Regions from separate parts of the Cronobacter sp. 153480017-3 genome, predicted to be linked through region 2. Evidence: predicted binding sites of a transcription regulator. Region 2 holds the regulator's gene; each other region holds the start of a gene.
The links. The regulator PurR, encoded in region 2, represses purine synthesis genes. The targets are predictions, from matches to a motif close to CANGCAAACGTTTGCNTG.

Region 1 (7,701 bases), on a different contig from region 2:
GATAATGACTATTCCTGGCACCTCACAGAGACGGCACCGCCGCACCCGCTGCTTAAACGCGCGCTGTTAAATCGCTATATCAGCTGGAAAGGCACCCGCTATCACTTTGGCGGTACGACGCGCCACGGCGTTGATTGCTCGGCGCTGATGCAGCATCTGTTTGCCGAATCGGTGAGCGTGTCGCTGCCGCGCACCACCTTGCAGCAACTTAAAAAGGGCACAGCGGTAAGAAAAACGGCGCTGCAACCGGGCGATCTGGTGTTTTTCAGTACCGGCCCGCAACAGCGCCATGTGGGAGTGTATATCGGCGATAATCAGTTTATTCACGCCTCGAAAGAGAAAGGCGTGACCATCTCCAGCCTCACTAACGAATACTGGCGCGCGCGTTATCTCGCCGCGCGCCGCGTAGTGTAATGGCCTACCCCGGCAGCCGGGTTTTCGGACGGCCCGGGCCAAGCAGCACGGCGAGCTTACTGCCGCCGTGCGTGGTTTCCATCCAGATCTTACAGACGCTGGTGAGCGGCACCGACAACAGCATGCCGACCGGCCCAAGTAACCACCCCCAGAACAGCAGCGAGAGGAACACCACCATCGTGGACATCCCGAGGCGGTGGCCCATCATGCGCGGCTCGACGATATTGCCCAGAATCATATGCACCAGCGAGAACAGCACCCCCACCATCACCACCTCATACACGCCATTAAACAGCAGTGCCTGAATCATGGGCGGGATTGCCGAGAGCACCGCGCCGATATTGGGAATGTAGTTGAGCAGAAACCCGAGCACGCCCCACATCAGCGCGAACTGGATATCGAGCAGCGTCAGGCCGAGCCAGATGATCACGCCGGTCCACAGGCTGATGAGCGTTTTCAGCGCCAGATAGTGGCTGACGCCTTTTAACGCGCGGTGCAGCCCGGCGATATGCAGTTGCGGATTTGAGAGCGCAAAGCGCAGCTTATAAGGCACGTGGCGCACTTCGAACAGCATAAAAACGACGGTCATCACCAGCAGCACGACGCTAGCCATCGCGCCGGAGAGTTGCGTCATCAGCGTCGTGGCGAAGGTCATCATCTTGTCGGAATCCATGCGTTGCAGCATACGCTCCGGCGAAAGATGCAGGTGCATAAACGGCACCATTTCCTGAAGATGCAGCAGTTTTCGCGTCAGTTCCTTATTATATTTCGGCATTAACGCGACAAATTCATTAAACGACGCCGCCAGCACGCCCAGCAGAAGCGTCAGGCCTATCAGCATCACAAACACGACGATAGTAATCGCGACAGGGCGGCGAAAACCGCGGCGCATAAACCAGGTCACCAGCGGGTTGAGCACAATCGCCAGAAACAGCGCCAGCAGAAGCGGAACAATCATATCCGCGGCGGCGTGAATACCGGCCAGAATAATCACCAGCGCCGCCAGCTTTTGCAGCATATGCAGGCCGACTTTATCTTGTTGGGGTTGGGGTCGTTGTGGACCAATCATAACCAATTCCTTTGATGAGGGCTTTCTTAGTGTAGTGTGCAATGGGCATTGCGCCGCAGGGAGGAAGTCTGAAACGCGGGCGTTTCCGTTGAAGGAAATTTCAGGTTTATACTGACGCTACCGCTGTTGCCAAAAAAGTGAAATGTCATGCCGGATGTAAGCGCCGAACCCGCATTAAGCGGCTTACGGCTGAACCTGAAAATCGTCTCCATCGTTATCTTCAATTTCGCTACCTTTCTGACCATCGGCCTGCCGCTCGCGGTACTGCCGGGCTATGTCCATGATGTGATGGGGTTTAGCCCGTTCTGGGCGGGGCTGGTTATCAGCCTTCAGTATATCGCCACGCTGATAAGCCGTCCTCATGCGGGGCGTTATGCCGATCTCTGGGGGCCGAAAACCGTGGTGATCGTCGGGATGTCCGGCTGTCTGCTGAGCGGCGCGAGCTATTTTCTGGCGTGGTGGGGGGCCGGCGCGCCGCTGGTGTCGCTGGCGCTATTGTGTCTCGGGCGCGTGGTGCTGGGCTTTGGGCAAAGCTGCGCGGGAACCGGCTCGACGCTCTGGGGCGTCGGCGTGGTCGGCTCGACGCACATCGGTAAAGTGATCTCCTGGAACGGCGTGGTCACCTACGGCGCGATGGCCGTGGGCGCGCCGCTCGGTGCCCTGCTGTACCGCCAGGGCGGCCTGCCGCTGGTGGCGGGCGTCATTATGGGCGTTGCGCTGCTTGGCATTGTGTTAGCGCTGCCGCGCCCGGCCGTGAAGGCGAGCAAGGGTAAACCGCTGCCGTTTCGCGCGGTGCTCGGCAAGGTCTGGCCGTTCGGCATGGCGCTGGCGCTCACCACTTCTGGTTTCGGGGTGATCGCCACGTTTATTACGCTATTCTATCAGGCGAAGGGCTGGGACGGCGCGGCGTTCGCCCTGACGCTGTTCAGCGGCGCGTTTGTCGGCACACGCTTGTTATTCCCTAACGCGATTAACCGGCTGGGCGGCATTAACGTGACGCTTATCTGCGGCGTGGTGGAAACGGTCGGGTTGCTGATGGTTGGGCTGGCGGTGGAGCCATGGATGGCGAAAGCGGGGACGTTTCTCGCAGGCGCAGGGTTCTCGCTGGTTTTCCCGGCGCTTGGCGTCGTGGCGGTGAAAGCGGTGCCCCAGAGTAATCAGGGCGCGGCGCTCGCCACCTATACGCTGTTTATGGATCTGTCGCTCGGGATAACCGGCCCGGCGGCGGGCGTGCTGATGGCCTGGGCGGGCGTACCGGCGATCTATCTGGCGGCGGCGGGGCTGGTGCTGCTCGCCATTCTCTTGAGCGTACAGCTAAAAAAACGGCCCGCCCCGTAAAGGGCAGGCCGCGTTTTAAGCGTCATTTTTACTGCGGATTACTTCACCACGATGGTGTTGATGATGTTCTCTGCGGTGCTCTGCGCCTGCTGCTGGTTATCGGCAGGCAGCGTGATTTGCAGGGTCAGCAGTTTGTCATCGACATTGCCCAGCACCACGGATGAGTAAGCGGTCTGGCCTTTGGCAGAGATGACGGTGTCGAGCTGCTGCATCTTCTGGCCTTTGATTTCAATCGCTTTATTGGTCACGACCTGCAGTTGCGGGTCGCGGGCGCGCTGCTGATCTTCCAGACGCTTCGCCAGCACTTCCAGCGATTCCTGGCTTTTCTCGCCGACGATAACGATCACGGCTTTCTGGCCGGTCTGGTCAGAGTAGACGTGCATATTGTTCGCCTGGGTGCCTACTTTACCGCTCTGATCGGTCATATCCGACGGCAGGGAGAAGCTCAGTTTACCGTCCAGCAGGCTGACCGGCTGGCCGGAGGCTTCGCTCTGTGAGGCACCGGCGCTGGCCGGCGCGTTGCTGTCTTTGTTATCGCAGGCGGCAAGCCCCATCACCAGCAGGCCAATACCGACATATTTCACCAGATTGCGCATTCGCTTATTCCTTTACAAGAGACGGTCAACACGACCCATCCCTGCATCTTAACACAAGAAATTCCGTGAACCTTTAACCGCGCTGCAGCACGTGGAAATCGGATTTATCCGCCAGCTTTTTCAACAGCATATTCAGCAGCACGCCGTACATCGGCAGGAAGAACACCAGGCTGATAAGCACCTTGAAGGTGTAGTCCACCAGCGCGATTTCCATCCAGTGTTCGGCCATGAACGGGTCCGGGCTGCGCCAGAAGGCGATAAAGAAGAACGACAGCGTATCGCTGACGTTGCCGAGCAGCAGCGACGCGCCCGGCGCCAGCCACCAGCGCGGGCTTTGGCGCAGGCGGTTAAACACATGCACGTCGAGGATCTGCCCGAGCGCATAGGCCATAAAGCTGGCGGTCGCGATGCGCGCGACGAACAGATTGAAGTGCGACAGCGCGCCAAACCCTTGCCAGCTCCCCATATAAAACAGCGAGGAGATCACGTAGGAGACCAGCAGCGCAGGCACCATCACGGCGAAAATAATGCGACGAGCCAGCGGCGCGCCAAAAATGCGCACGGTCAGATCGGTGGCAAGGAAAATAAACGGAAAGCTAAACGCGCCCCAGGTGGTATGAAAACCAAAAATGGAGACGGGCAGCTGCACCAGATAGTTGCTGGAGGTGATCACCAGCAAATGAAACAACGAAAGCCAGACGAGCGCGTTGCGGCGCTGACCAGGAGTAAAGGGCGTCATATTGTGACCTTTTTGTTAGTTGGGGTGAGGGAACCCAGTTCATCTTCATGCTAAGGCAGACGCAGCGCGTTTGCGCAAAAGCCGCCGCATAATACTGCTTTGTCTCGCCAATGCAATGGTTAATTTTAACGCAATCGTTCACATGAGTTGCGTCACAAAAAACGGGGGGTAAACTAAGGCGGTTTTTGACAACGCCGAGACAAGCATGACCGATCTGTTCGCCAACCCTGACCACACCCTGGACGCCCTCGGGCTGCGCTGCCCTGAGCCGGTAATGATGGTGCGTAAAACCGTGCGTAATATGCAGCCCGGCGAAACGCTGCTGATCGTGGCCGATGATCCGGCGACGACGCGCGATATTCCTGGATTCTGCCGCTTTATGGAACACGAGCTGGTAGCCTCGCAAACTGAAACGCTGCCGTATCGTTATCTGCTGCGTAAAAATCAATAATTCCTGCCGTAAGCCGCGCGCATGCGGCTTTCTGAACTCACGTCACATTCTTTTTAAACCTTTGTTTCAAAGTTGTTGCTTTTGTGAGGCGCTTCACCCTGCCTTTACAGGACGTCGTCTAGTTTATAACCGACAAATCAAAACACCGTTTTATAACTAGCCTGTCCTTATCCTCTGGAGCGACCCGATGAAAAAGCGATTTATCCCGGCGCTGGCCGGTCTTTGCCTCTCCACCGCGTCACTGCTGTTGGCGCCCGCTCTCCATGCGCAAGTGATTAAAGCGGCCGATGTTCACCCGCAGGGCTACCCGAACGTTGTCGCCGTGCAAAACATGGGTGAAAAGTTAAAACAACAAACCAACGGCGATCTGGAAATTAAAACGTTTCCGGGCGGCGTGCTGGGCGATGAAAAGCAGATGATAGAGCAGGCGCAGATGGGCGCAATCGACATGATCCGCGTTTCAATGGCACCGGTTGCCGCGATTTTGCCGGAGATCGAGGTTTTTACACTGCCTTACGTGTTTCGTGACGAAGACCATATGCACAAGGTCATCGATGGCGATATCGGCAAACAAATCGGCGATAAACTCACCAGCAACCCGAAATCGCGGCTGGTCTTTTTAGGCTGGATGGACTCCGGCACCCGCAATTTGATCACCAAAAATCCGGTCGTGAAGCCGGACGATCTCAAGGGCATGAAAATCCGCGTACAGGGTAGCCCGGTCGCCATCGGCACGCTGAAAGCGATGGGCGCGAATGCGGTGGCGATGGGCGTGAGCGAAGTTTACAGCGGCCTGCAAACCGGCGTTATCGACGGCGCGGAAAATAACCCGCCGACCTATATCGCGCACAACTACCTGCCGGTCGCGAAGCACTACACCCTGAGCGGCCACTTCATCATCCCCGAAATGCTGCTCTACTCGAAAGTGAAATGGGACAAGCTAAAACCTGAGCAGCAACAGAAAATCCTGACGCTCGCCCGCGAGGCGCAAATGGAACAGCGCGAGCTGTGGAATGCCTATAACAAACAGGCGCTCGACAAAATGAAAGCGGGCGGCGTGCAGTTCCACGACATCGATAAAGCGTTTTTCGTTAACGCGACCGCGCCGGTGCGCGACCAGTATGGCGCGAAGCATCAGGATCTGATGAAAGCCATCGCCGACGTCAAATAACGTCTAACGCCGGGCTGGCCCCGGCACCTCATCCGCTGCGGAGTGTTTATGTCCCGATTCTTTCTGATCTGGATGGATCGCCTGTACCTGCTCGCCATGATGGTGGCCGGGTTCGCGCTGTTGATCATGACGGTCGTGATCCCGATAGGGATTTTCTCGCGTTACGTGCTCAACCGGGGTGAGTCCTGGCCTGAGCCGGTCGCCATTATCTGTATGGTGACGTTTACCTTTATCGGCGCGGCGGTGGGCTACCGCGCAGGCTCGCATATTGCGGTGAACATGCTGACCGATCGCCTGCCGCCGTTCGCGCAGCGGGTCTGCGCGCGCGTGGTCGATCTGCTGATGCTCATCATTTCCGTGGTGATGTTTTACTACAGCGCCCTGTTGTGTATGGAGCTGTGGGAACAGCCCGTCGCGGAATTTCCGGTGCTTACATCAGGAGAAAGTTATCTGCCGCTGCCCATCGGCTCGGCGGTGATGATTCTGTTCGTCATCGAGCGGCTGCTGTGGGGTTCTCAGGAGAACCGCCCGGTCGTGCTCATTGGCAACCATAGCTAGCGGGGAACGTTATGGACGCATTTATCTTACTGGCCACGCTGGCGGCGCTGCTGGCGCTCGGGATGCCGGTCGCTTTCGCGGTGGGCCTGAGCGCCATCGTGGGCGCGCTCTGGATAGATCTGCCGCTGGAGGCGCTGATGATCCAGATAACCAGCGGCGTTAACAAATTCACGCTGCTGGCGATCCCGTTTTTTATCCTGGCGGGCGCGATTATGGCCGAAGGCGGCATCGCCCGACGGCTGGTGAACTTCGCCTATCTGTTTGTGGGGTTTATCCGCGGCGGGCTGTCGCTGGTAAATATTGTCGCCTCGACGTTTTTCGGCGCGATTTCCGGCTCGTCGGTGGCGGATACCGCATCTATCGGCAGCGTGATGATCCCGGAGATGGAAAAGAAAGGCTACCCGCGCGAATACGCCGCGGCGGTCACGGCGAGCGGCTCGGTGCAGGCGATTCTTATTCCGCCCAGCCATAACTCGGTTATCTATTCGCTGGCGGCGGGCGGCACCGTGTCTATCGCGACGCTGTTTATCGCGGGCGTGTTGCCGGGGCTGCTGCTGGGGCTGAGCCTGATGGTGCTCTGCATCGCGTTTGCGCGGCGGCGCGGCTACCCGAAAGGCGAGCGGATCCCGCTCAGGCAGGCGCTGAAAATTTTCATCGATGCGCTGTGGGGGCTGATGACGGTCGTGATTATTCTGGGCGGCATTCTGACCGGCGTGTTTACCGCGACGGAATCGGCGGCGGTGGCGTGCCTGTGGGCGTTTTTCGTGACGATGTTTATCTACCGCGATTACCAATGGAGCGAACTGCCGAAGCTGATGTTCCGCACCGTGAAAACGGTGACGATCGTGATGATCTTAATCGGCTTTGCGGCAGCGTTCGGCGCGGTGATGACCTATATGCAACTGCCGACACGCATTACAGAATTCTTCACGACGCTGTCGGATAACAAATACGTCATCCTGATGTACCTCAACATTATGCTGCTGTTGATTGGCACGCTGATGGACATGGCGCCGATCATTTTGATCCTGACGCCGGTGCTGTTGCCGGTCGCTAACCAACTCGGCATCGATCCGGTGCATTTCGGGATGATCATGATGGTGAACCTTGGGATCGGGCTGATTACGCCGCCGGTGGGTTCGGTGCTGTTTGTGGCGAGCGCCGTCAGTAAGAAGAATATCGAAACCGTGGTGCGCGCCATGCTGCCGTTTTATGGCGTGTTGCTTATTGTGCTGGCGATGGTGACTTACATTCCGGCCATTTCGCTCTGGCTGCCGCGAGTGTTAGGGATGATGTAAGGGCGGTGGCGGGTGTTCAGGTTGAGGTGGCGGGTGTTGAGGTGGCGGGTGCACTTCGTTTACCCGC
Region 2 (7,701 bases):
TGTCTTACTTCCTCAAGCGTCATTACGGCGTTAGCTTTACATTGTAGCGGCTCCGGAGCGTCCCGAAAATGCATAATCTTGCGCTTAAGCCCGGTGCCGTGCCGTGGTGAAAGAGAAGCAAATAATAACACTTTTCTGTAAGCTGCCGATATTCTCCTCTGAGAAGGCGCGCTAAAATGCGCGTCGGCGCAGCGGCAACTGGCGAAAAAGAGTGCGCCGGTTAACGAAACTGCGTTCAGAAGACGATTTGCTGCTTAACTTTGGTCATTTTTTTAGATTAGAATCAGCAAGCTCTTAAAATTCATCCGTTGGCATGATTGCCGGCTTTATGCAGGGGAATGCTCAGTGGCGCGCAAAACAAAAATTGCTCTCACGCTCTGTGCTTTATTAATGACTTCATCACTGGCTTTTGCACCGTTCGCGCAGGCGTCGGAGCAGACGCGCGCCTCGAAGGTGCAAAAAGCGCACGCCAGTACGGTGAAAAAGAAAACCAGCACAAAAACCGCCAAGAAAAGTAACAACGCAACGAAAACCAAAACGGCGAAAACCGCCAGCGAGAAGCGAAACAGCACCGCAAAACGCACCAGCAAAACCACCTCTTCCGTCAGTAAAACCGCTTCCCGCAGCCCTTCCACCACTTCTGGCAAACAGGCCAGCAACCGCCTGAGCGCGCAGACCTGTGCCAAAACACGAAAAAATCGCAAAACCAAATGCGTGAATGGGCCGCTCACGATTGCCGACGCACACAAAGCGCGCGTGAAGAAAGCCCAGACCACCGCCATGAACAAGCTGATGAACCAGATAGGCAAGCCGTACCACTGGGGCGGCACGTCGCCGCGTACCGGTTTCGACTGCAGCGGCCTCGTCTGGTATGCCTATAAAGATCTGGTGAAATTCCGCATTCCGCGCACCGCCAATGAAATGTATCACCTGCGCGACGCCGCGCCGGTTAACCGTGGCGAGCTGGAAAGCGGCGACCTGGTATTCTTCCGCACTCAGGGCCGTGGCACCGCCGATCACGTCGGCGTCTATGTCGGTAACGGCAAATTTATTCAGTCACCGCGCAGCGGCCAGGAAATCCAGATAACGTCGCTGAGCGAAGATTACTGGCAGCGTCACTATGTCGGCGCGCGCCGGGTGATGACGCCGCGCACTATTCGTTAATCGATTTATCCTCACAAAAAAACGGAGAAGGTCACCCTTCTCCGTTTTCTTTTATATGGCAGCATGCATTATTCAGCGCTGCACGCCATTTGCGCCTCGCTACGGCTGGAGATCAGCACCAGCAGCAGGCCGAGTGCGGCAATCAGCGCGCCCATCACTGGCACTACGCTATAACCGAAGCCCGCATGGATAACGGCCCCGCCCGCCGCCGCGCCAAGTGCGTTACCGAGATTAAACGCCCCGATATTCACAGATGAGGACAGGCCCGGCGCTTCGCTGGCGACACGCATCACGCGCATCTGCAGCGGCGGCACTACCGCGAAAGTCGCAGCCCCCCATACCACCATGCTCACCGCCGCGCCGATTTCCGTTTTCGCAAGCCACGGAATAGCCGCCATAATGACGATAAGCAGCATCAGGAAGCCTTTCAGCGTGCCGCTCACCGAGCGGTCCGCCAGGCGGCCACCCAGATAGTTGCCGATGGAAAACCCGACGCCAATCAGCACCAGCATGGCGGTGACGAACGCCGCGCTGGCATCAGTGATGTGGTGCAGAACCGGCGCGATATAGGTATAGAGCGTAAACATCGCGCCCGCGCCGAGCACGGTTGTCAACAGCGCGCTCACCACCTGCGGGCGCATCAACACGGCCAGTTCGCTTTTCACATCAGGGCGCTCGCCGCTGCCGCCTTTTGGCAGGGAAAACCAGAGGCTCGCCATCGCCACCACGCCAAGACCGGCCGTCGCCAGAAACGACATTCGCCAGCCGATGGTTTCACCAAGCCAGGTGGCCGCCGGCACGCCGCCGATATTGGCAATGGTCAGGCCCATAAACATCGTCGCGACGGCGCTCGCCTGTTTATGCTTCGGCACGACGCTTGCCGCAACCACCGAGCCGAGGCCGAAGAACGCCCCATGGTTAAGGCTGGTGAGAATACGCGAGGCCATCAGCGTCATATAATCCGGTGCCAGTGCTGACAGCACGTTACCGAGCGTAAAAATCGCCATCAGAAAAATCAGCGCGCTACGCCGTGCGCGGTGCGACAGTAAAAGCGTCATCAGCGGTGCGCCTACCATCACGCCGACCGCGTAGGCGCTAATCAGCATACCGGCGGCCGGAATGGAGACGTTGACGCCGTTCGCTATGACCGGCAACAACCCCATCGGGGAAAACTCGGTCGTGCCAATGCCAAAAGCACCGATAGCCAGTGCCAGTAACGGAAAATTGACTTTCATTCATTGCTCCAGAAATTGTACAACAGCGCCGGGAACGCCCGACGTTACAGCAGGATGCAGAAAAGGATGACACTCTCAATCAGAAAAGATAAGTGACAAAAACAGCAAAATATTATTGCGCAGCTGTTAAGAACACGCGCTAATTGTTATTAGCGAATCTAAAGGGAATAACGGGAAAAAGAAAGAAAACAGCGGGGAATCGGCGCTTAAACGCAAGAAAAGTTTAAGAAAGCGGGAGAACAGGTGCGCTCCCGCCTGTCGCTTAATGCAGAATGGCGGTAAATGCGCCCGCCACAATCAGGCCCAGTACAACCAGCGTCGTGACCAGCGAAAATTTCAGATCGGTACTCATGGTATTCTCCTTAAAGACCCCATAAAAAACAGGTAGTGCGCATTTTTGCATAAACGGGCCGAAAAATCCTGCGACATTTAACCAGATATGCGTTTTCCCTCTTCCCCTTTCGATAAAGATAAGCCAAAATTCGTCGCTACTTTATTCGGTACCGGCCATCGACCCCTCCTCACGAAAAATGTCGCGTTTCCCGGCATGCCGCACTCCCCTCGCGGCAGTCAGGGGTGTGTACAGGCAAACGATTAACCCGTGATTTTGCAGGGCTCAGCCAGGGGTCTGGAGTGATTATTAATGGCAACAATTAAAGACGTCGCGAAGCGAGCCAACGTTTCCACAACAACAGTCTCACATGTGATTAACAAAACCCGTTTTGTGGCGGAAGAGACGCGCAATGCGGTTTGGGCGGCTATCAAAGAATTACACTATTCGCCAAGCGCCGTGGCGCGCAGCCTGAAGGTGAATCACACCAAATCTATCGGGCTGCTGGCGACCAGTAGCGAAGCGCCCTATTTCGCGGAAATTATCGAAGCCGTTGAAAACAGCTGCTTCGCCAAAGGCTATACGCTGATTTTGGGCAACGCGCATAACAATCTGGAAAAGCAGCGCGCGTATCTGTCTATGATGGCGCAAAAGCGCGTCGACGGCCTGCTGGTGATGTGCTCGGAATACCCGCAGCCGCTGCTTTCCACGCTTGAAGAGTACCGTCATATCCCGATGGTGGTGATGGACTGGGGTGAAGCGAAAGCCGATTTTACCGACTCGGTAATCGATAACGCGTTCCAGGGCGGTTACCTCGCCGGGCGTTATCTTATCGAGCGCGGCCATCGTGATATTGGCGTGATTCCGGGGCAGCTTGAGCGTAACACCGGCGTCGGGCGTTTCTCAGGCTTTATGAAAGCGCTGGAAGAAGCGGCCATTAAAGTGCCGGAAAACTGGATTGTGCAGGGCGATTTCGAGCCGGAATCCGGTTACCGCGCCATGCAGCAGATCCTCTCGCAGCCGCAGCGCCCGACTGCCGTGTTCTGCGGCGGCGATATCATGGCGATGGGCGCTATCTGCGCCGCCGATGAAATGGGCCTGCGCGTGCCGCAGGATATTTCAATCATCGGCTACGACAACGTACGCAACGCGCGTTTCTTTAGCCCGGCGCTGACGACTATCCATCAGCCAAAAGAGACGCTCGGCCAGACTGCGTTCAATATGCTGCTCGACCGCATCGTGAATAAGCGCGAAGAGTCGCAGACCATCGAGGTGCATCCGCGCCTGATCGAACGCCGCTCGGTGGCGGACGGCCCGTTCCGCGACTATCGCCGTTAATCCTTCCGGGAGCCGTATTATTGCGGCTCCCGCAGCCACTCCGTGTTCAGCGTTTCACTGTCCCCCAGATAATCGAGCAGCCAGCGCAGCGCGGGCGAGGCGTCGCTTTGCCGCCACGTCAGACAGCAGGCGGCGTCCGGGAACGGGTTTTCCAGCGTCAACGCGCGCCACTCCCCGCTATCGAGCCATGGCTTCGCGAAATGCGTCGGCACCATGCCGATACAGAGCCCCTCGCTGAGCGCATCGGCGGCGCAGTGCCAGTCCGGCACCACCACGCGCCGCTGGTTATCCAGAAGCCAGGTAATGCGCTTGGGCAGCGATCGCGATGTATCTTCCAGCACCAGCGAGGGGTAATCGCGCAGCCTGTCGTCGCTGAGCGCGCCCGCGAGCTGTGCCAGCGGATGATGGTGCGCCACGACGCAACGCCAGCTCAGCATGCCCATATCACGAAACGCGAAGCGCCCGCCGACCGGGATCGCCTGTGTGGCGCCGATGGCAAGTTCCACGCGCCCGTCCGCCAGCGCGTCCCAGACGCCGTTAAAGACTTCCTGTGAAACCTGCAACTCGACATCGGAAAAGTGCCGGTAGAAATCAAGCACCAGCCGCCGGACGCGTTCCGGGCGCACGATATTATCCACCGCGATGGAAAGTTGCCCGCGCCAGCCGTTGGCGATCTGCTGGCACTGCTGACGGGTGATCATCATTTTTTTGATGACAGAACGCCCTTCGCGCAGAAACCAGGCTCCTGCAGGCGTCAGAACCACATCGCGATGGCGGCGCTCGAAGAGCGATACCGCAAGCCACTCCTCAAGCTGACGTACCGTATAGCTGACGGCAGAAGGCACGCGGTGCAGTTCTGCGGCGGCTGCGGTAAAGCTGCCGGTGCGCGCCACGGCGTCCACCACTTCCAGGGAATATTCAGACCACATTATCTGCCTGCAAATTTTTTGAATGGAATGGGCAAATATTAGCGTTTCACAAGCGGAATTGCACTCCGTACACTCCTGGCTCTTTCGCGTAATAAGAAGTGAGTTAATGTGATGCGACCTGATAAAGGATTTCTTTGCTGGCTGGCCGGGCTGAGCGTGCTCGGTTTTCTGGCGACCGACATGTACCTGCCCGCGTTCGCCGTTATTGAAGCGGATCTGCACACAGCCCCTTCGGCTATCAGCGCCTCGCTGAGCCTTTTCCTGGCCGGTTTCGCGCTGGCGCAGCTCGTCTGGGGCCCGCTTTCTGACCGTTTTGGCCGTCGTCCGGTTTTGCTGGCGGGGCTTGGGATTTTCGCGCTTGGCTGCCTTGGCACCGTCTGGGTAGAGAGCGCGGGCGCGCTGCTGGCCCTGCGCTTTATTCAGGCCGTGGGCGTTTGTTCCGCTGCGGTAAGCTGGCAGGCGCTGGTAACCGACCGCTACCCGGCGCAGCAGGCGCGTCGTATCTTCGCGACTATTATGCCGCTGGTGGGGCTTTCTCCGGCCCTGGCACCGCTGCTCGGCAGCTGGATCCTGAATCACTTTTCCTGGCAGGCGATTTTTTTGGTGCTGTTTGCCATTACGGTGGCGCTGATGATTCCGGCCCTGCGTCTGCCCTCCGGCGCGCCTCAGGGCAATAAAGGCGGCGAGCCGCTGAGCTTTATGATGCTGCTGCGCTCGCGCGTCTACAGCGGCAATGTGCTGATTTATGCTGCCTGCTCCGCCAGTTTCTTCGCCTGGCTCACCGGTTCGCCGTTTATTCTGCATGAGATGGGTTACAGCCCGGCGGTAATAGGACTGAGCTACGTGCCGCAAACTATAGCGTTTCTGATTGGCGGCTATGGCTGTCGCAGTGCGCTGCAAAAATGGAATGGCGAAACGCTGCTGCCGTGGCTGCTGGCAGGCTTCGCGCTGAGCGTGCTCGCCACCTGGCTCGTGGGGTTAAGCGACGCCGTTACGCTCACCACACTGCTTATTCCCTTCTGCCTGATGGCGATGGCGAACGGGGCGATTTACCCTATCGTGGTCGCCGCTGCGCTGCTGCCGTTCCCGCAGGCCACCGGACGCGCCGCCGCGCTGCAAAACACGCTCCAGCTTGGACTCTGTTTTGTGGCAAGCCTGGTGGTGTCGTGGCTGGTCGCGACCGCGCTGCTGTCAACCACCAGCGTTATGCTGGCGACAGTGGTGCTGGCGGGCCTCGGCTTTCGGTTGCGTGGTCGTCAACGGTTTACGCAATCATCAGCCGCGTGAAAATATGAAATTTTTGTGATTAGCTTGCTAACGGTCAACAGTTGAATCATCGTAAAGCGAGGCCTATACTGGTTCGCGGCTCTACGATAATTAGCATAAATATTATGTAGTAACGGGAGCTGCTGGCTCCCGTTTTTATTTGGAATGACATTTCTGGCAAGGGTCATCTCCCTTCCTCTGTTCTACGTCGGATATCAGGCTCGCGGACCTTTCCGTGATATTTCTCACATACCGAAAATTGCGACTACGCTGTTTGAAGGTTCTGATCACATCAGTGATGGAGAAGCTATGAGTTCATCGTGTATAGAAGAAGTCAGCATACCGGACAACCACTGGTATCGCATCGCAACTGAACTGCTCAGCCGGGCCGGGATCGCCGTTAACGGCGCTGCTCCTTCCGACATTCAGGTGAAAAATCCTGACTTTTTTAAACGGGTGTTACAGGAAGGTTCCCTCGGTCTTGGCGAAAGCTATATGGATGGCTGGTGGGAGTGCGAGCGGCTCGATCTCTTTTTCACTAAAGTGCTGCGCGCGGGGCTGGAAGAGCAACTGCCACGTCACCTGAAAGATACGCTGCGTATTCTTGGTGCCCGTTTGTTCAATCTGCAAACCAAAAAACGCGCCTGGATTGTCGGCAAAGAGCATTACGATCTCGGCAACGATCTGTTCAGCCGCATGCTCGACCCGTACATGCAGTACTCCTGCGGCTACTGGAAAGAGGCGGACAACCTGGAAGACGCCCAGCAGGCGAAGTTAAAACTTATCTGCGAAAAACTTCAGCTTAAGCCTGGCATGACGCTGCTGGATATCGGCTGCGGCTGGGGCGGATTGGCAGCGTTTGCCGCGCGCCATTATGGCGTATCGGTCACCGGCGTGACCATCTCCGCCGAGCAGCAAAAAATGGCGCAGGAACGCTGCCAGGGGCTGGATGTCACCATTCTGTTGCAGGATTACCGCGATCTCGATTCGCAGTTTGACCGCATCGTCTCGGTAGGCATGTTTGAGCATGTTGGTCCGAAAAACTACGCCACCTATTTTGAGGTTGCCGACCGCAATCTCAAGCCCGACGGGCTTTTCCTGCTGCATACCATCGGCTCACGGAAAACCGATAACAACGTCGACCCGTGGATTGATAAGTACATCTTTCCGAATGGCTGCCTGCCTTCGGCGCGCCAGATAGCCGCCGCCAGCGAGCCGCACTTCGTGATGGAAGACTGGCATAACTTCGGGGCGGACTACGATAAAACGCTGATGGCCTGGTATGCGCGCTTCCTGGCCGCCTGGCCGGAAATTGCGGATAACTATTCTGAGCGTTTTAAACGCATGTTTACCTATTATCTCAACGCCTGTGCGGGTGCCTTCCGCGCGCGGGATATCCAGCTGTGGCAGGTGGTCTTCAGCCGCGGCGTGGAAAACG
Region 3 (7,701 bases), on a different contig from region 2:
TAGACGAAGGGTCGCTGGTGGAACTGGGCAGTGAGCTTGAGCCGAAAGATGTGCTGAAGTTCCGTGATTCCAAAAAATACAAGGATCGTCTGGCCACCGCCCAGAAGGAAACCGGCGAGAAAGACGCGCTGGTGGTGATGAAAGGCACCCTGCACGGTATGCCGGTTGTTGCGGCGGCGTTCGAGTTCGCCTTTATGGGCGGCTCAATGGGTTCCGTCGTGGGCGCGCGTTTCGTGCGTGCGGTTGAGCAGGCGCTGGAAGACAACTGCCCGCTTATCTGCTTCTCCGCCTCCGGCGGCGCGCGAATGCAGGAAGCGCTGATGTCGCTGATGCAGATGGCGAAAACCTCCGCGGCGCTTGCGAAAATGCAGGAGCGTGGACTGCCGTACATCTCCGTGCTGACCGACCCGACCATGGGCGGCGTTTCCGCGAGCTTCGCGATGCTTGGCGATCTCAATATCGCCGAGCCGAAAGCGCTGATTGGCTTCGCCGGCCCGCGCGTTATCGAGCAGACCGTGCGCGAAAAACTGCCTGCTGGCTTCCAGCGCAGTGAGTTCCTGATCGAAAAAGGCGCTATCGATATGATCGTGCGTCGCCCGGAGCTGCGCCTCAAGCTTGCCAGCATTCTGGCGAAGCTGATGAACCTTCCGGCACCAAGCCCGGACGCGCCGCGTGAAGCGGTGGTCGTGCCGCCGGTACCGGACCAGGATCACGAGGCCTGATAGTCATGAAGGGCAGGGCCATAAGGCACTGCCCTTCTTGTTTATGAACCGTAACCAGGATACGGGCATCATGGAAAAGCAACACCTTCCCCAAGCCACGTCGCCTCTGGCCACGTGGCTTTCTTATCTGGAAAACCTGCACGGTAAAACCATCGACATGGGCCTTGAGCGCGTCTCGCGCGTGGCGGCATTGCTTGATGTGGCGAAACCCGCGCCGTTTGTCTTTACCGTCGCGGGCACTAATGGCAAAGGCACCACCTGCCGCACGCTCGAAGCGGTGCTGATGGCGGCAGGCTATCGCGTGGGCGTCTACAGCTCGCCGCACCTGGTGCGCTACACCGAGCGCGTGCGCGTGCAGGGCGAGGAGCTTGCCGAAAGCCAGCATACCGCCGCCTTTGCGGAGATTGAAGCCGTGCGTGGTGAAACGTCCCTCACGTACTTTGAGTATGGCACGCTGTCCGCGCTGTGGCTCTTTAAGCAGGCGCAGCTGGATGTCGTTATCCTCGAAGTCGGGCTCGGCGGGCGTCTGGACGCCACCAACCTGGTGGATTGCGATGTGGCGGTCATCACCAGCATCGCGCTCGATCATACCGACTGGCTGGGTCCGGATCGTGAAAGCATCGGGCGCGAGAAAGCCGGTATTTTCCGCGCGGGCAAACCGGCGGTCGTGGGCGAGACGGATATGCCGCACACCATCGCGCAGGTGGCGCAGGAGAAGGGCGCACGGCTGCTTTGTGTGAACGACGCCTGGCGCTATGAGGCGGAACGCGACGGCTGGCGCTTTAGTGATGGCGACGGCGAACTGATTCATCTTCCGCTGCCGCAGGTGCCGCAGCCTAACGCGGCGACTGCGCTCGCCGCGCTTCGCGCAAGCGGTCTTGCGATTAGCGAGCAGGCTTACCGCGACGGCATCGCGCGCGCCGCGCTGCCGGGGCGTTTCCAGATTGTGAGCGAGGCCCCGCGCATCATTCTGGATGTGGCCCATAATCCGCACGCGGCGGGCTATCTGGCGCAGCGGCTCGCGCAGTCGCCATCCGCCGGGCGCGTGCTGGCCGTTATCGGCATGCTGCATGATAAAGATATCGCCGGAACGCTCGCCTGTCTGGAGAGGGTCGTGGATAGCTGGTATTGTGCCCCTCTGGACGGGCCGCGCGGCGCCCGCGCCGAAGAGCTTGCGGAACATCTGCAGGCCAGCGCTGTCTTTGATAGCGTGGCGCAGGCCTGGCACGCGGCGCTGGCCGACGCGCAGCCCGCCGATACGGTGCTGGTATGCGGGTCGTTTCATACCGTCGCAGCGGTAATGGAAGAGATGGACGCGGGGAGACGAGGTGGCGAGTAAGTTTCAGAACCGATTAGTCGGCACAATTGTGCTGGTGGCGCTGGGCGTTATCGTGCTGCCAGGGCTGCTGGACGGCCAGAAAAAACATTATCAGGATGAGTTCGCGGCGATCCCGCTGGTGCCGAAACCTGGCGATCGCGACGAGCCGGATATGCTGCCGGCCGCGACGCAGGCGCTGCCGTCTCAGCCGCCGGAAGGCGCGGCGGAAGAGGTAAGAGCCGGTAACGCGGCGGCGACGTCGATAGACACCACGCGACTGCCTGCCGATACCGGCGCGGATCTGGATGAAGTGCCGGTGACGCCTGCGAAGCCTAAAGCGACGGAGCCTGCGAAAACACGGACTGCCGATAAGCCCCAGAGCAAGCCGCAACGCGATAAAACCGACGAGCAGCTTGCGATGGTGAGCGAGGCCGAAGCGCCCGCGCCTGCGAAAACCGCGCCGCCGGAGAAACCGCAAACGCCGCCTGCGGGCAAGGCGTATGTCGTGCAGCTCGGTGCGCTGAAAAACGCCGATAAAGTCAATGAAATCGTCGGCAAACTGCGCTCGGCGGGTTATCGGGCGTATACGTCGCCGTCCACGCCGGTGCAAGGGAAAATCACCCGCATTCTGGTAGGGCCGGAGGCGTCGAAGGATAAGTTAAAATCGTCGCTTGGCGAGCTGAACAGCCTGTCAGGGCTTAACGGCGTAATAATGAATTACAGCGTGAATTAAGCGGTCTGGCGTCTTTTTTAAAGGCGCATCGAGAAACCGCATCGCGCCACAGACGGCCCGCTTACGGCGCTTTTTTGCCGCCCGCGGGCGTAACGGACGGATGGCGTTGAAGATTTTTTCAACGCCATTTTTTATTAACGCGTGGAAAGGAAATCCCTACGCAAACGTTTTCTTTTTCTGTTAGAATGCGCCCCGAACCGGATGTCAGGGCGTTTTATCGTGGGACACATTCATGGTCTGGATAGATTACGCCATCATTGCAGTAGTGGGTTTCTCGTGTCTGGTCAGCCTCATCCGCGGCTTCGTGAGAGAGGCGCTGTCGCTGGTCACCTGGGGCTGTGCTTTCTTTGTCGCCAGTCATTACTACACTTACCTGGCAGTCTGGTTCACCGGCTTTGAAGACGAACTGGTACGTAATGGGATTGCTATCGCGGTGCTGTTTATCGCGACGCTTATCGTCGGTGCGATAGTCAACTATGTGATTGGCGCGCTGGTGGAGAAAACCGGCCTGTCGGGTACAGACAGGGTGTTGGGGATCTGTTTCGGCGCCTTGCGGGGCGTGCTGATTGTCGCCGCCATTCTGTTCTTTCTTGATACCTTCACGGGCCTGTCCAAAAGCGAGGACTGGCAAAAGTCGCAGCTCATCCCGCAGTTCAGTTTCATCATCAGATGGTTCTTTGACTATCTGCAAAGCTCGTCAAGTTTCCTGCCCCGGTAATCGTGCCGGGGGCGGTCTTTGAATTGAGGAAAAGACAACATGTGCGGTATTGTCGGGATCGCCGGTGTTATGCCGGTCAACCAGTCGATTTATGACGCGTTAACGGTGCTTCAGCACCGCGGGCAGGATGCCGCAGGCATCATCACCATCGATGCGAATAATTGCTTCCGTCTGCGTAAAGCGAACGGCCTGGTGAATGATGTATTCGAAGCCCGCCACATGCAGCGTCTGCAGGGCAATATGGGTATCGGCCATGTACGCTACCCGACGGCAGGCAGCTCCAGCGCCTCCGAAGCCCAGCCGTTCTATGTGAACTCGCCCTACGGTATTACGCTTGCCCATAATGGCAACCTGACGAACGCCCATGAACTGCGCAAAATGCTCTTTGAAGAGAAGCGCCGTCATATCAACACCACCTCAGATTCTGAAATCCTGCTCAATATTTTCGCCAGCGAGCTGGATAACTTCCGTCACTACCCGCTGGAAGCGGACAACATTTTCGCGGCCATCGCGGCGATGAACCGCCTGATCCGCGGCGCATACGCGTGTGTGGCGATGATCATCGGCCACGGCATGGTAGCGTTTCGCGACCCTAACGGCATTCGCCCGCTGGTGCTTGGCAAACGCGACGCCGGTAACGGCCGCGCCGAGTACATGGTGGCGTCCGAGAGCGTGGCGCTCGATACGCTGGGCTTTGAGTTCCTGCGCGACGTAGCGCCTGGCGAAGCGGTGTATATCAGCGAAAAAGGCCAGCTCTTCACGCGCCAGTGCGCTGACAACCCGGTCAGCAACCCGTGCCTGTTTGAGTATGTTTACTTCGCGCGCCCGGACTCCTTTATCGACAAGATTTCCGTCTACAGCGCTCGCGTGGAAATGGGCAAAAAGCTCGGCGAGAAAATCGCCCGCGAGTGGGAAGATCTGGATATCGACGTGGTGATCCCGATCCCGGAAACCTCCTGCGATATCGCCCTTGAAATCGCGCGCATTCTTAACAAACCCTACCGCCAGGGTTTTGTGAAAAACCGCTACGTCGGCCGTACCTTCATCATGCCGGGACAGCATCTGCGCCGTAAATCGGTGCGCCGCAAACTGAACGCTAATCGCGCCGAGTTTCGCGATAAAAACGTGCTGCTGGTGGATGATTCCATCGTGCGCGGCACCACGTCCGAGCAGATTATCGAGATGGCCCGCGAGGCGGGCGCGAAGAAGGTCTATCTGGCCTCCGCCGCGCCGGAAATTCGCTTCCCGAACGTCTACGGTATCGACATGCCGAGCGCCAACGAGCTTATCGCTCACGGCCGCGAAGTAGATGAAATCCGCCAGATCATCGGCGCAGACGGCCTGATTTTCCAGGATCTCGACGATCTCATCGAAGCCGTACGCGCCGAGAACCCGGATATTCAGCAGTTCGAATGCTCGGTCTTTAACGGCGTTTACGTCACCAAAGATGTCGATCACCAGTACCTGGAATACCTTGAATCCCTGCGTAACGACGACGCCAAAGCGGTCATGCGCCAGAACGAAGTCGAAAACTTAGAGATGCACAACGAAGGCTAATCTTTCCCCGTGCCGTCGCCCCTTGCGCAACGCGAGGGGCGAAATCCCCGTTTGCATCTCGCCGCGTCTTGCGGCAAAGTCTCGCTCAGTGCTCCTTTTCCTGATAACTCCATGAAAAAAATCATTGTCGGCATCTCTGGCGCCAGCGGCGCAATTTATGGCATCCGGCTGTTGCAGACGCTTCAGTCGGTGGCAGAGGTGGAAACGCATCTCATCATGAGCCAGGCGGCGCGTCAGACGCTGTCGCTTGAAACCGATATGAGCGTGCGCGATGTTCAGGCGCTGGCTGATGTGAATCACGACGCGCGCGATATCGCTGCCAGCGTTTCTTCCGGCTCGTTTAAAACCGACGGAATGATTATTCTGCCGTGTTCGATTAAAACGCTCTCCGGCATTGTGAACAGCTATACCGACGGGCTGCTGACCCGCGCGGCGGATGTGGTGTTAAAAGAGCGTCGCAGGCTGGTGCTGTGCGTGCGGGAAACGCCGCTGCATCTCGGCCATTTGCGTCTGATGACACAGGCCGCTGAGCTTGGCGCGATTATCATGCCGCCGATGCCCGCATTTTATCATCGCCCGCAGACGCTGGATGATGTGATTAACCAGACGGTAAACCGCGCGCTCGATCAGCTTGATATCACGCTTCCTGCCGATCTCTTCACCCGCTGGCCCGGCGCGTAATGCGCGCCAACATGGGGCAAAGCGCAGCGCGGTGCCTCATTGTGGGGCAATTCTGCAAGCGCGATCATATCCTCGACATTTAATCCCGCCTTTTGCGATTTCACGCTCAGCGTCTGCTGTGCGGAATGCTATCTTCATTCACACAACTTCATTGCAACCATTTTTTAACAAATCATGGCGGCGTATGCGGCGACGCAAAGCTGGCATGGGAAGTGCAACGTCTGGTTGCAACACACAACGCAACAGATAATAAAACAGAAAACTTGAGGGTAATGTATGAAGAAGAAGGTGCTCGCGTTCTCCTTACTGCTTGGCCTTTCCACCAGCGCCAGCGTTTTCGCCGCGCTCCCCCAGACGGTACGCATCGGTACGGATGCCACCTACGCGCCGTTCTCCTCAAAAGACGCTAAAGGCGATTTTGTCGGGTTTGATATCGATCTCGGCAACGAGATGTGTAAACGCATGCAGGTGAAATGCACCTGGGTTGGCAGCGATTTCGATTCGCTGATCCCGTCGCTTAAAGCGAAAAAAATCGACGCGATTATCTCTTCGCTCTCTATTACCGAAAAGCGTCAGAAAGAGATTGCCTTCTCTGACAAGCTTTACGCCGCCGACTCCCGCCTGATCGCCGCCAAAGGCGCGACCATTCAGCCGACCATTGAATCGCTGAAAGGCAAACATGTGGGCGTGCTGCAGGGCTCCACGCAGGAAGCCTACGCCAATGAAAAATGGCGCGGGAAGGGCGTCGATGTCGTGGCCTACCAGAACCAGGATCTGATCTACTCCGATCTCTCGGCGGGCCGTCTCGATGCAGCGCTGCAGGATGAAGTGGCCGCCAGCGAAGGTTTCCTCAAACAGCCTGCCGGGAAGGATTACGCGTTTGCCGGCCCATCGGTGAAAGACAAAAACTACTTTGGCGACGGTACCGGCGTTGGCCTGCGTAAAGAAGACGCCGAGCTGAAAGCCGCGTTCGACAAAGCGCTCGGCGAGATTCGCAAAGACGGCACCTACGACAAAATGGCGAAAAAATATTTCGACTTTAACGTCTATGGCGACTGATTATCTGTAACGCGTTTGCCAGCCAGTCACTATGTTGGTGCGTGTCTGGCTAGCATGACGCAAAATGGTGCAGGTTATGCACCAGAGAAGAGCATGTGTGCATTTCTACGCACCGAAAATGAAAATAAATCTATCTCAGCGCGCATAAAGTTTTGATTACGAGGCGGCAGTGATGGCACGATAAGTGCAGTTTTTCCGCCTGACATTTAAATATGCGCGTCTGATGAGGATAGTTATGAAAAAAAGGCTGTTAGCACTTTCTCTGGGGCTGGCGCTGTCCAGCATTTCTGGGGCTTTCGCAGCAATTCCGCAGCACTTACGTATCGGCACTGACCCTACCTATGCGCCGTTTGAATCGAAAAACGCGCAGGGTGAACTGGTCGGTTTCGACATCGATCTGGCCAAAGAACTGTGCAAACGCATTCAGACGCAATGTTCGTTCACTGAACAGCCGCTGGATGCGCTGATCCCGTCGCTGAAAGCGAAGAAAATCGACGCGATTATGTCGTCGCTGTCGATCACCGAAAAACGCCAGCAGGAAATCGCCTTTACCGACAAGCTCTACGCCGCGGATTCGCGCCTGGTGGTGGCAAAAGGCTCGCCCATTCAGCCGACGCTGGAGTCGCTGAAGGGCAAACGCGTGGGCGTGTTGCAGGGCACCACCCAGGAAACTTACGGTAATGAGCACTGGGCGCCGAAAGGCGTGGAGATTGTCTCTTATCAGGGCCAGGACAATATCTATTCCGACCTGACCGCGGGCCGTATCGACGCCGCGTTTCAGGATGAAGTGGCCGCCAGCGAAGGCTTTCTGAAGCAGCCGGTGGGCAAAGGCTATCAGTTCGGTGGCCCGTCGATTAAAGATGAAAAACTCTTTGGCGTCGGCACCGGCATGGGGATCCGTAAAGAAGATAAC
Region 4 (7,701 bases), on a different contig from region 2:
CGCACTGCTTACGTTTTACATCCCGCCAGTCAGGCGAGCGTCAGGCGCAGGCGCAAATCGGGGCCGACCTGAACGGCGTCGCGAAATTCCAGGCGCGGCGCGTCGGCGAGCCGCTCAAGTCCTGGCAGCGCAAATAGCCCGCGGGCCTCGCTGCCGAGCAGTTTCGGCGCCATATAAACAATCAGCTCATCTACCAGCCCAGCCTGAAGCAGCGCGCCGGCGAGCTGCGGGCCCGCTTCAACCCACAGGCTGTTCACCTGGCGTTTGCCGAGCTGCATCATAAGCAACACCAGATCGAGCTTGCCGTTATGCACGGGCGTCGGCAGTTGTTCGACACCCTCTGGCCAGACGGTGTCGTCCGGGCAGGCGCGGGCAAGCCACGTCTCGCCGGGCTGATTGACAATCTTGTGCGCGGGCGTCACCTGATTCTGGCGGTCGAGCACGATCCGCAACGGCTGGCGCAGGTTTTCACGTGGATATACCGCCTGCGTCTCTTCGCCGAGCTCATCCCAGCGCACGGTCATTGACGGATCGTCGGCCAGCACCGTGGCGCTGGTAGTGAGGATAGCATGGCTTTCGGCGCGCAGACGCTGCACGTCGCGACGCGCCTGCGGCGAGGTTATCCACTGGCTTTCGCCGCTCGCCATCGCCGTGCGGCCGTCAAGCGACGCGCCGAGCTTGAGCTGAATAAACGGAAAACCGGTGCGCATACGCTTGAGAAAGCCTTTATTAAGCGCTTCGGCCTCGCTCATCATCAGGCCATGACTGACCTCAATGCCCGCCTGCTGAAGACGGTACAGGCCCCGGCCCGCCACCTGCGGGTTCGGGTCCTGCATTGCCGCGACAACGCGCGCGACGCCCGCGTTAATCAGCGCATCGCAGCACGGCGGCGTGCGTCCGTGGTGGCTACAGGGTTCAAGCGTGACATACGCGGTAGCACCGCGCGCCTTGTCGCCTGCCATGCGCAGCGCATGCACTTCGGCATGCGGCTCGCCGGCGCGCAGATGAAAGCCTTCGCCGACGATTACGCCATCTTTAACAATCACGCAGCCCACGCGCGGATTCGGATGCGTGGTAAAACGTCCCTGGCCCGCGAGCTTAAGCGCGCGCGCCATGTAAAATTCGTCAGACATCGGTTAATCCTGTAAGCGGGCGATCTCTTCGCCGAATTCGCGGATATCTTCAAAGCTGCGGTAGACCGAGGCAAAACGGATATAGGCGACTTTATCGAGCTTTTTAAGCTGCTCCATCACCAGATTGCCGATAAGTTTGCTCGGCACCTCGCGCTCGCCGGTCGCGCGCAGATGGGATTTGATATGGTTGATGGCCATCTCCACGTCATCGGAGCTGACCGGGCGTTTTTCCAGCGCTTTCTGCATGCCGCTGCGCAGTTTGTCTTCATTAAAAGGCTCGCGCACGTCGTTGCTTTTCACCACGCGCGGCATGACCAGTTCCGCGACTTCAAAGGTCGTGAAACGTTCATTACACACCAGGCACTGGCGGCGGCGGCGCACCGAGGAGCCTTCTCCCACCAGGCGGGAATCGATCACTTTAGTGTCAACGGCGAAACAGAACGGGCAATGCATAGCGCTTCCTGACTGAAAAAGTTAACTGAACAACAGTTTACCCTGAACTGGCGGGACTACAAAGACGCAACCTTTTTGAGACAAAGGCGCTATGCCGGATGCCCCGTTACGCTCTACCATAAAAAGACCGCCACTCTTTCAGGAAAAGCGAACAATGACAACACGTTATCTGAAATGGTCTATCGTCGCCAGCGCACTGGCCTTAAGCGCCTGCGCCCCGCAGAGCGAAGTACGCCAGATGCACCAGAATGTCAGCACGCTCAATCAGGAGATGACGAAGCTCAAGCAGGAGACTGTCAAAATCACGCAGCAGAACGCACTGAATGTGAAATCGAAAAGCGGTGTTTATCTGCTGCCGGGCTCCAACACGCCCGCTCGCTTAAGCAGCCAGCTCGGTATGCTGAAAATGTCGCTACGCAACGTCACGGCGGACGCGAACGGCACACAGGCGACGCTGTTTATCCAGAGCGAATCCAGTGAGGCGCTGCCCGCCTTTACCGGCACCGTCGAATGGGGCAAGTTACAGGGTACAACCGACAATTACCAGGAAGTGAACGTGCAGAACCAGCCGTTCAGCGCACCTGCCAGCACGCTGGCGCCGAGTGATGTTTCCATTCACCTGACGCTGACCGACATCACGCCAGAGCAACTGGGCTTTATCCGCGTGCATGATATCCAGCCGCTTATCGCCGGTGACGCCGTCGTCGCGCCCTGAGTGCCTCAGCATCTGTGGCGCGGAGTTTGTTACATTCGCGCCGCTCGCTTTTCTTGCTTTTCTCGCGCCGTAAATTCCTCATTTATTCCCTGCCGCTTCGCAAAAATGGTGTAACAGGAGTTGGCTTAGTTCCCTTATGCCGCTAGAATCCGCGTTCCGATGTACGCAAACGTGAACGCAATCGATTACGTACATGACAAGAATGTGAAACGCCACATATTTTTGTGAGGCTGGATACTTATAATAGGCAGCACAATTTATGCGGCGGCGGTTTATCCGCGTTGCGCGAAAGCATTACTCCACCCAGAAATGGGGATTTCCTGAAAACAGTGGCTCTATTATGAAAAAAATTGTTTTAGCTGCCGGTGCAGCCCTGGCGCTCTCCACCTCTTTTACTGCCGGCGCGGCAGAAACCAGCAATAGTGAGTTTGTTTCCGACTGGTGGCACCAGAGCGTTAACGTGGTGGGCAGCTACCATACACGCTTCGGACCGACCATCCGCAACGATACCTATCTGGAATATGAAGCGTTCGCCAAAAAAGACTGGTTTGATTTCTACGGTTACGCGGACGCCCCGGTCTTTTTCGGTGGTAACTCCGATGCTAAAGGGATCTGGAACCACGGTTCCCCGCTGTTTGTGGAGATCGAACCGCGCTTCTCTATCGATAAGCTGACCGGCACCAGCCTGGCGTTTGGCCCGTTCAAAGAGTGGTATTTCGCGAATAACTATATCTACGATATGGGCCGCAACGCTTCTGGCCGTCAGAGCACCTGGTATATGGGTCTTGGTACCGATATCGACACTGGCCTGCCGATGAGCCTCTCCCTGAACGTTTATGCCAAATACCAGTGGCAGAACTACGGTGCAGAAAACCAGAACGAGTGGGACGGCTACCGCTTTAAAGTGAAATACTTCGTGCCGATCACCCAGCTGTGGGGCGGCAACCTGAGCTATATCGGTTTCACCAACTTTGACTGGGGTTCAGACCTCGGCGATAAGAGCGGTTATGCGCTCAATGGCGTGAAATCCCGCACTAACGATTCCATCGCCTCCAGCCATATTCTGGCGCTGAATTACGATCACTGGCACTACTCCGTGGTCGCGCGTTACTGGCACAACGGCGGTCAGTGGAATGACGATGCGCAGTTAGCCTTCACTAACTATAACACCCGCACTACGGGTTGGGGCGGTTACCTAGTGGTAGGTTACAACTTCTAAACCTTACCCCGCTGAACCTGTGAAAAAGCCAGCCTCTGCTGGCTTTTTTATGGGCGTTGATTATCGCGCACTGGAGTTAACCGCCACAGATGTACGAACACCGCCTCTTCTGCCCTCTTTATCCCTTATCGAGGCGAAAAAAAACCGCAGGCCTGAACCTGCGGTTTTATTAACGTATCACGTTGCTGCGCGATTACGGCAGGAGAGACGGTTGATCCGCGCCCTCTTTTTCCACCTTCTGCTGCAACAGATGTTCACGCTTCATGCCAAGCTTCAGCGCCAGAGCGGAAGCGACATAAATGGACGACGCCGTACCGATAGAGACACCGATAAGCATGGTCAGCGAGAAGCCCTGCAGCATCGCGCCGCCGAACAGATAAAGCATCAGGATCACGACAAGCGTCGTACCGGATGTGATTAACGTCCTTTGCAGCGTCTGGGTCAGTGACACGTTAAAGATTTCGTAAGGCGTTCCGCGGCGGATCTTGCGGAAGTTCTCACGAATACGGTCAGAAACCACGATGCTGTCGTTGAGCGAGTAACCAATAACCGACATCAGCGAGGCGATGATGGTCAGGTCAATCTCAATCCGGAACAGCGACAGCACGCCCATGGTGATAATGACGTCGTGCGCCAGCGCGATAACCACACCAGCCGCCAGACGCCACTCAAAGCGGAACCCGACGTAAACCAGAATGGAGAGCAGCGCAACCAGCAGCGCCATCGCGCCCGCCTGAGCGAGGTCAGCGCCTACGCTCGGGCCGACAAACTCGATACGTTTTACCGCCGCGTTCTGGCCAGTGGCCTGGTTAATGACGTTCACCACTTTGGTGCCGAGTGCCTGACCGCCGGTTTCCCCCTGGGCAGGCGGCATACGAACCATGATGTCGCGGCTGCTGCCGAAGTTCTGCAGCAGCGGCTCTTCAAAGCCCGCTTTTACCAGCGACTCGCGCATTACATCCAGATCCGCCGGTTTTTCCAGGCCAATCTCGATAACCGTACCGCCGGTAAAATCGAGACCCCAGTTAAACCCGCGTACGCCCATCACCACAATAGAGGCGACAAGCAGCAGGCCGGAAATGGCGAAGGCCCAGTAGTCCCAGCGCATAAAGTCATAGACTTTGCGGCCGTGGTTCAATTGTTCAACAGTATATTCCTGTGCCACAACGCACTCCTCAGATAGACAGCTTGTTGATGCGTTTGCCGCCGTACAACAGGTTCACAATGGCACGGGTACCGACAATAGCGGTGAACATGGAGGTCGCCACGCCGATACCGGTCGTGATAGCAAACCCTTTAATCGCGCCGGTCCCCACTGCGTACAGGATAATGACCTTAATCAGCGTCGTGACGTTGGCGTCGAAAATCGAGCTGAACGCCCCACGGTAACCTTCGTCAATCGCCTGCTGCACTGAACGGCCGTTGCTGAGCTCTTCTTTAATACGCTCGTTTATCAGCACGTTCGCATCCACCGCGACCGCAAGGGTTAACACAATCCCCGCGATACCCGGCATGGTGAGCGTCGCACCCGGCAGCAGCGACATAATGCCGACGATAAGCACCAGGTTTGCCAGCAGCGCCGTAGTGGCGATAAGACCGAACTTCTTATAGAACAGAATCATAAACAGAATGGAGACCGCGAGGCCCGCCAGACATGCTTCCAGACCCTGAGTGATGTTCTGCATACCCAGCGTCGGGCCGATGGTGCGCTCTTCCACAATCTGAATCGGCGCAATCAGCGCGCCCGCACGCAGCAGCAGCGAAAGCTGACGCGCTTCGTTCGGGTTGTCGATGCCGGTAATCACGAAGTTCTGACCCAGACGCGCCTGAATCGTCGCAACGTTGATCACTTCTTCCTGTTTTACCAGGATGCTGCGGCCGTTGGCGTCTTTCTTACCGCTGTCCTTATATTCCACAAAGAGCGTCGCCATCGGTTTATGGATGTTGTCTTTGGTGAAATTAGACATGATATTACCGCCCGCGCTGTCGAGCGAAATATTCACCTGCGGCATGTTGTACTGATCAACGCCGGAGGTGGAATCGGTAATATGGTCACCGGTCAGGATAACGCGTTTGTACAGCACAACCGGCTGGCCTTCACGGGTCATCTTCACTTCAGAATCGCCTGGAACACGGCCTGCCGCGGCGGCTGAACGGTCAACAGAGCTGTTAACCAGACGGAATTCCAGGGTCGCGGTCGCGCCGAGGATTTCTTTCGCGCGAGCGGTATCCTGAATACCCGGCAGCTCAACCACGATGCGGTCAGCGCCCTGACGCTGCACCAGCGGCTCGGCTACGCCCAGCTGGTTCACGCGGTTACGCAGGATGTTAATGTTCTGCTGAACGGCATATTCACGCGCTTCGCGCAGACGCTCATCAGACATCACTGCGCGCAGGCTGTTATCGCCCTGGCTTGAGATAACCATGTCGCGATGGCGGCTCGTCAGATAAGAGACCGCGGCGTCACGGATATCGCTGTCACGGAACTGAATCGTCACGCCGTAGTTATCGGCTTTACGCACGTTCGTCCAGCTCAGCCCCTTCTCGCGCAGATCGCTGCGCAGGCTGTCCATATTCTGTTCCTGGAGCTTGCCAAGCGCGGTGTCCATATCCACTTCCATCAGAAAGTGAACGCCGCCGCGCAGGTCGAGACCCAGTTTCATCGGTTCGGCGGAAATAGCGGTAAGCCAGCGTGGGGTGGCAGGCGCGAGGTTAAGCGCGACGACGAATTGATCGCCCATCGTGCTCATCAGCGCTTCACGAGCGCGCAGCTGAGTATCGGTGGAGTCAAAGCGCGCAAGAATTGCGCCCTCTTCCAGAGCCACAGATTTCGCGGAAATTTTTTCTTTTTGTAACGTATTCTGGACCTGGATCAGCGTTTGCTCACTGGCGGCGACGCCGCGCGCGCCAGTGATTTGAACAGCCGGATCCTCACCATACAGGTTGGGAAGTGCATAAAGCAGGCCGACGATAAGCACGGCGACCAGCATGAGGTACTTCCACAAAGGATAACGGTTTAACACGGCAGTTCCCTTTGGGAAAACAATGAATTACAGCGCCTTCATGGTGCCTTTCGGCAGGACGGCTGCGACGAAGTCACGCTTGATAACCACTTCGGTGGTGTCGTTCAGAGCGATAGCAATGTAGCCGTTTTCCGCTACTTTGGTCACGCGACCCACCAGACCACCGTTAGTGAGCACTTCATCCCCTTTGGCGATGGAGTTCATCAGGTTTTTATGCTCTTTGGTACGCTTCTGCTGCGGACGCAGGATCATGAAATAGAAAATCAGACCAAACACGACCAGCATCAGGATCAGAGACATCGGGCTGCCCTGCGCCGGCGCACCGCCAGCGGCTACCGCGTCAGAAATAGAAAAGCTCATTCAAATTCCCTCATTATTAAATTAATCAACGTTCAACGGTGGCACCGGCCGCCCCTGGCGTTGGTAGAAATCCGCGACGAAGTGCTCTAATTTACCCTCTTCGATAGCCTTGCGTAAACCAGCCATTAAGCGCTGATAGTGGCGAAGGTTATGAATGGTATTAAGCCGCGCGCCCAGTATTTCGTTGCAACGGTCAAGATGATGCAAGTAGGCGCGTGAATAATTGCGACAGGTATAGCAATCACACTCAGGATCCAGCGGCCCCGTATCGCTTTTGTACTTCGCGTTGCGGATTTTCACTACGCCTTCGGTGACGAAAAGATGGCCGTTACGCGCGTTGCGCGTTGGCATAACGCAGTCGAACATATCAATGCCGCGACGCACGCCTTCGACCAGATCTTCCGGCTTGCCCACCCCCATCAGGTAGCGCGGCTTGTCCGCCGGGATCTGCGGGCAGACATGCTCAAGAATGCGGTGCATATCTTCCTTCGGCTCACCGACAGCCAGGCCGCCGACAGCGTAGCCATCAAAGCCTATCTCTACCAGACCTTTCACGGAGATATCGCGTAAATCTTCGTAAACGCTGCCCTGAATAATGCCGAACAGCGCGTTTTTGTTGCCGAGGCTGTCAAAGCGGTCGCGGCTGCGTTTCGCCCAGCGCAGTGACATCTCCATAGAGCGCTTCGCGTAGTCCCAGTCTGCCGGGTATGGCGTGCACTCATCGAAGATCATCACGATGTCAGAACCGAGATCGAACTGGATCTCCATCGATTTTTCCGGGTCGAGGAAGATAGGATC

Region 1: the regulator PurR is predicted to act here: its motif matches at 4,284-4,301, upstream of tusA (sulfurtransferase TusA).
Region 3: the regulator PurR is predicted to act here: its motif matches at 2,931-2,948, upstream of cvpA (colicin V production protein).
Region 4: the regulator PurR is predicted to act here: its motif matches at 2,476-2,493, upstream of ACUW6V_RS16220 (nucleoside-specific channel-forming protein Tsx).

Annotation. Positions count from the first base shown of each region.
Region 1 is NZ_JBSEYN010000004.1:161,367-169,067, reverse strand. It holds gene ACUW6V_RS11575 (NlpC/P60 family protein) at 1-414, shown strand, start outside; gene ACUW6V_RS11570 (AI-2E family transporter) at 419-1,483, opposite strand; gene ACUW6V_RS11565 (MFS transporter) at 1,631-2,821, shown strand; gene ACUW6V_RS11560 (DcrB family lipoprotein) at 2,860-3,417, opposite strand; gene ACUW6V_RS11555 (7-cyano-7-deazaguanine/7-aminomethyl-7-deazaguanine transporter) at 3,491-4,156, opposite strand; gene tusA (sulfurtransferase TusA) at 4,362-4,607, shown strand; gene ACUW6V_RS11545 (TRAP transporter substrate-binding protein) at 4,795-5,778, shown strand; gene ACUW6V_RS11540 (TRAP transporter small permease) at 5,827-6,336, shown strand; gene ACUW6V_RS11535 (TRAP transporter large permease) at 6,348-7,634, shown strand.
Region 2 is NZ_JBSEYN010000014.1:31,908-39,608, reverse strand. It holds gene ACUW6V_RS20200 (C40 family peptidase) at 346-1,164, shown strand; gene ACUW6V_RS20195 (MFS transporter) at 1,233-2,399, opposite strand; gene cydH (cytochrome bd-I oxidase subunit CydH) at 2,662-2,751, opposite strand; gene purR (HTH-type transcriptional repressor PurR) at 3,043-4,068, shown strand; gene punR (DNA-binding transcriptional activator PunR) at 4,086-4,997, opposite strand; gene punC (purine nucleoside transporter PunC) at 5,109-6,284, shown strand; gene cfa (cyclopropane fatty acyl phospholipid synthase) at 6,573-7,701, shown strand, end outside.
Region 3 is NZ_JBSEYN010000006.1:87,201-94,901, reverse strand. It holds gene accD (acetyl-CoA carboxylase, carboxyltransferase subunit beta) at 1-722, shown strand, start outside; gene folC (bifunctional tetrahydrofolate synthase/dihydrofolate synthase) at 793-2,061, shown strand; gene dedD (cell division protein DedD) at 2,051-2,773, shown strand; gene cvpA (colicin V production protein) at 3,006-3,491, shown strand; gene purF (amidophosphoribosyltransferase) at 3,531-5,048, shown strand; gene ACUW6V_RS14360 (UbiX family flavin prenyltransferase) at 5,160-5,729, shown strand; gene argT (lysine/arginine/ornithine ABC transporter substrate-binding protein ArgT) at 6,006-6,788, shown strand; gene hisJ (histidine ABC transporter substrate-binding protein HisJ) at 7,024-7,701, shown strand, end outside.
Region 4 is NZ_JBSEYN010000007.1:142,974-150,674, reverse strand. It holds gene ribD (bifunctional diaminohydroxyphosphoribosylaminopyrimidine deaminase/5-amino-6-(5-phosphoribosylamino)uracil reductase RibD) at 30-1,133, opposite strand; gene nrdR (transcriptional regulator NrdR) at 1,137-1,586, opposite strand; gene ACUW6V_RS16225 (DUF3251 domain-containing protein) at 1,741-2,301, shown strand; gene ACUW6V_RS16220 (nucleoside-specific channel-forming protein Tsx) at 2,642-3,520, shown strand; gene secF (protein translocase subunit SecF) at 3,714-4,685, opposite strand; gene secD (protein translocase subunit SecD) at 4,696-6,543, opposite strand; gene yajC (preprotein translocase subunit YajC) at 6,571-6,903, opposite strand; gene tgt (tRNA guanosine(34) transglycosylase Tgt) at 6,925-7,701, opposite strand, start outside.